Regions from separate parts of the Mesorhizobium sp. WSM1386 genome, predicted to be linked through region 1. Evidence: riboswitches for the same ligand, from Rfam matches in the RefSeq annotation. Region 1 holds a riboswitch; the other holds the start of a gene.
What was found. A riboswitch is a leader RNA that binds a small molecule or an ion and turns the genes downstream of it on or off. The one in region 1 is predicted to bind S-adenosylmethionine.
Positions count from the first base shown of each region.

Region 2: it holds a riboswitch for S-adenosylmethionine, as region 1 does, so the genes downstream of both, metX (homoserine O-acetyltransferase MetX) here and AC0NIH_RS32390 (O-succinylhomoserine sulfhydrylase) in region 1, are expected to answer to the same signal.

Region 1 is NZ_CM148373.1:6,666,393-6,668,587, reverse strand. Features, by position in the region: gene AC0NIH_RS32390 (O-succinylhomoserine sulfhydrylase) at 1-924, opposite strand, end outside; SAM riboswitch at 980-1,057, opposite strand; gene AC0NIH_RS32385 (2'-deoxycytidine 5'-triphosphate deaminase) at 1,146-2,195, shown strand, end outside.
Region 2 is NZ_CM148373.1:1,549,408-1,551,602, reverse strand. Features, by position in the region: gene hisC (histidinol-phosphate transaminase) at 1-374, opposite strand, end outside; SAM riboswitch at 547-624, shown strand; gene metX (homoserine O-acetyltransferase MetX) at 745-1,914, shown strand; gene metW (methionine biosynthesis protein MetW) at 2,087-2,195, shown strand, end outside.

The DNA of each region.
Region 1 (2,195 bases):
GCCGCCCGACATCTGCTTCTTGACGATATCAGCCTGCGGGTGGTCGGCACGGCCGGGATAGATGACGCGGGCGATCTGTGGCTGCTCGGCCAGGAAATCGGCGATCCTGCCGGCGCTTTCCGTCTGCTGGCGCACGCGCACCGGCAGCGTCTCCAGTCCCTTCAGCAGCGTCCAGGCATTGAACGGCGACAGGCTGGGGCCGGTGTGGCGGAAATAGTCGTGCAGGTTCTCGTCGATCCACTTCTTGTCCGAAAGGATGACGCCGCCGAGACAACGGCCCTGGCCGTCAATGTGCTTGGTGGCCGAATAGACGACAATGTGGGCGCCGAGCTGCAGCGGCTTCTGCTGCAGCGGCGTGGCGAAGACATTGTCGACGACGAGCCGCGCACCGATTGAATTGGCCAGCGATGCGACGGCGGCGATGTCGACCACTTCCAGCGTTGGGTTGGTCGGGCTTTCCAGGAAGAACAGCTTGGTGTTGGGCCTCACCGCCTTTTCCCAGTTGGCGATATCGGTGCCATCGACCAGCGTCGCCTCGATGCCGTAGCGCGGCGCCAGCGTCTCGACCACCCAGCGGCAGGAGCCGAACAGCGCGCGCGCCGCCACGATATGGTCGCCGGCCTTGACGCTGCACAAGAGTGCCGCCGTCACCGCCGCCATGCCCGAAGCCGTGGCGCGCGCATCCTCGGCACCCTCCAGCGCGCACATGCGCTTTTCGAACATGTCGACGGTCGGATTGGCGTAGCGCGAATAGATGAAGCCTGGTTCCTCGCCCTTGAAACGGGCCTCCGCCGCCTGCGCCGTCTCGTAGACATAGCCCTGGGTGAGGTACATTGCTTCCGACGTCTCGCCGAATTGGGAACGCAGGGTTCCGCCGTGGACGAGGGCTGTCTGTGGCTTCCAGTCGCGCTTCTTGTTGCTCATTGCTTTGTTCCAGACACAAAAAAACCGGCCGCGAAAGTCGCAACCGGTCCATACGGCCTTGCGGCCAACGGTCCTTTAGCGACTTGTTTAACGTGGCTGCAAGCCGACCGGCCAAATCACCACGGGATAACGACCCTTTAGACCCGTCCCACGCTTGCGTCAATTGCCGGCTTCATTAAGAGGTTTGTGCGACAAGAAAATCGTCGGCCAGGAGCGCAGCCTTGCGGCAGACAGGCATTCTTCCCGATCAGGACATATCGGCGCTGTTCCAGTCCGGCGCGCTGAAGTCGGCGCGCGCGCTCGATGCCGACCAGATCCAGCCGGCGAGCCTCGATCTCAGGCTCGGGGACAAGGCCTGGCGGGTGCGAGCCTCCTTCCTGCCCGGCCCCAACCACACGGTTTCGGAAAAGCTCGATCGCCTGAAGCTGCACGAGATCAATCTTGCCGAAGGCGCTGTGCTGGAAACCGGCTGCGTCTACATCGTGCCGCTGCTCGAAAGCCTGGCGCTGCCGGCGGAGATTTCGGCCTCGGCCAACCCGAAGAGCTCGACCGGCCGGCTCGATATCTTCACCCGCGTCATGACCGACCGCGGCCACGAGTTCGACAAGATCGCCGCCGGCTACAACGGTCCGCTCTATCTGGAAGTCAGCCCGCGCACCTTCCCGATCGTCGCGCGCACCGGTTCGCGCCTGTCGCAGATACGCTTCCGCACCGGCAACGCACTGCTCTCGGAAGCCGAATTGCATGAACTGCACCGTGCCGAGATGCTGGTCGCCACCGAACCACCGAACATTTCCGGCGGCGGCATCGCACTGTCGATCGACCTCAACGGCGACAAGGATGGCCTGGTCGGCTATCGCGGCAAGCATCACACCGGTCTCGTCGACGTGGACAAGCGCGCCGCGCAGGATGTCGTCGACTTCTGGGAGCCGATCCACAAGAGCGGCGCCGGCGAACTGGTGCTCGATCCCGACGAATTCTACATCCTCGTCAGCCAGGAAGCGGTGCACGTGCCGCCTCTCTATGCCGCCGAGATGACACCCTTCGATCCGCTCGTTGGCGAATTCCGCGTCCACTATGCCGGCTTCTTCGATCCGGGCTTCGGTCATTCGGCGTCCGGCGGCACCGGCAGCCGGGCGGTGCTCGAAGTGCGCAGCCACGAAGTGCCGTTCATCCTCGACCATGGCCAGATCGTCGGCCGGCTGGTCTACGAGCACATGCTGAAGCGGCCGCAGGCGCTCTACGGCACCGATCTCGGCTCCAACTACCAA
Region 2 (2,195 bases), 1.6 Mb from region 1:
ATCTTGTAGACCATGAAGGCGTGTTCAGTGAACACGGCCTCGTCGCCCGGCGCGAGGTAGGTCTGCGCCAGCAGGCCAAGGATCTCGTCGGAACCGTTGGAGCAGATGATGTTCTGCGGGTTGAGGCCATGCACCTCGGCGATCGCCTCGCGCAGCCGCCTCGCCGTGCCATCGGGGTAGACGTCGAGCTTTCCCGCAACCTCCCGCGCGGCCTCGATCGCCTTCGGCGACGGACCGAGCGGGTTCTCGTTCGACGACAGCTTGTAGACCTTGGCGACCCCGGCCGGCGCCGTGCTCTTGCCGGGCACGTAGGCATCTATGTCCATGATGCCCGCGCGCGGCGTTGGACGTGCCCGATCCGGTGTATGGTTCATTTTTTGCAAAATCCGTCGAAACCGCCTCCACCCGGAGGCCGCTGCGGAAATACAAGCCATGGCCCGCAATGTCGAGAGGTGCCATTGGTGCCGGCGGCCGGCCCAGCACCCGGCCCAGTGACCGGCCCAGGACCGGCATTGACGGCGAGCCAGGCGAGTTCTAGAAGGACAGCGACAGTTCCGTGGTGATTTGGCCGGTCGGCTTGCAGCCACGTTAAACAATTCGCTAAAGGGCCGTTTGCGTGACGTAACCGGCTTTGCGAAGGCAATGCCGGTTTTTTGTTGTCCGCTGCCGGCCGGACGAACGCATCGGCGACGCGGAGATCGGCAGCGATTTCCGAGAAAAGCACGGTGCAACAAGAGAGAATTGATGGCCGCTCTGCGCGCAGGAAAGACTAACAACGAGTTCGACACGCCGTCGAGCCCGGTGTTGCGTTTCGGGTCCGACAAGCCGCTCAAGCTCGACGCCGGCACGCTGCTGTCGCCGTTCCAGATCGCTTACCAGACCTATGGCACGCTGAATGATGCTCGCTCCAACGCCATCCTCGTCTGCCATGCGCTGACCGGCGACCAGCATGTCGCCAGCACCAATCCGGTGACCGGCAAGCCGGGCTGGTGGGAAGTCCTGATCGGCCCGGGCCGGATCATCGACACCAACCGTTTCTTCGTCATCTGCTCCAATGTCATCGGCGGCTGCCTGGGTTCGACCGGCCCGGCCTCGACCAACCCCGCCACTGGCAAGCCCTATGGGCTCGACCTGCCGATCATCACCATCCGCGACATGGTGCGGGCGCAGCAGATGCTGATCGACCATTTCGGCATCGAGAAGCTGTTCTGCGTGCTTGGCGGCTCGATGGGCGGCATGCAGGTGCTGGAATGGGCATCGAGCTATCCCGAGCGCGTCTTCTCGGCGCTGCCGATCGCCACTGGCGCGCGCCATTCCTCGCAGAACATCGCCTTCCACGAGGTCGGCCGGCAAGCCGTCATGGCCGACCCGGACTGGCATGGCGGCAAATATTTCGAGCACGGCAAGCGCCCGGAAAAGGGCCTGGCGGTGGCGCGCATGGCCGCCCACATCACCTATCTGTCGGAAGCCGCCCTGCACCGGAAATTCGGTCGCAACCTGCAGGATCGCGAAGCGCTGACCTTCGGCTTCGACGCCGACTTCCAGATCGAGAGCTATCTGCGACACCAGGGCATGACCTTCGTCGACCGCTTCGATGCCAATTCCTATCTCTACATGACGCGGTCGATGGACTATTTCGACCTCGCCGCCGACCATGGCGGCCGGTTGGCGGACGCTTTTGCCGGCACCAAGACCCGGTTCTGCCTGGTGTCCTTCACCAGCGACTGGCTGTTTCCGACCGAGGAGAGCCGCTCCATCGTGCATGCGCTCAACGCCGCCGGCGCCTCGGTGTCCTTCGTCGAGATCGAGACCGATCGCGGCCACGACGCCTTCCTGCTCGACGAACCGGAACTGTTCGCCGCCATCAACGGCTTCATCGGCTCGGCGGCAAGGGCGAGAGGGCTCAGCGCATGACCCCGAACAGTTGTAGACTGTTCGGATCGGGATCATGCGCCAGGCGTCAGCGCATGACCCCGAACAGTTGCAGACTGTTCGGATCGGGATCATGCGCCAGGCGTCAGCGCGTGACCCCGAAAAGTTGCAGACTTTTCGGATCAGGATCATGCGCCAGGCAAGGGGCGACATCATGAGCGTCAACGGCAACCAGCGCGTCGACCTCGAGGTCGTCGCCAACCTGATCCCGCCGCAATCGCGGGTGCTCGACGTCGGTTCGGGCGACGGCTCGCTGCTCGAAC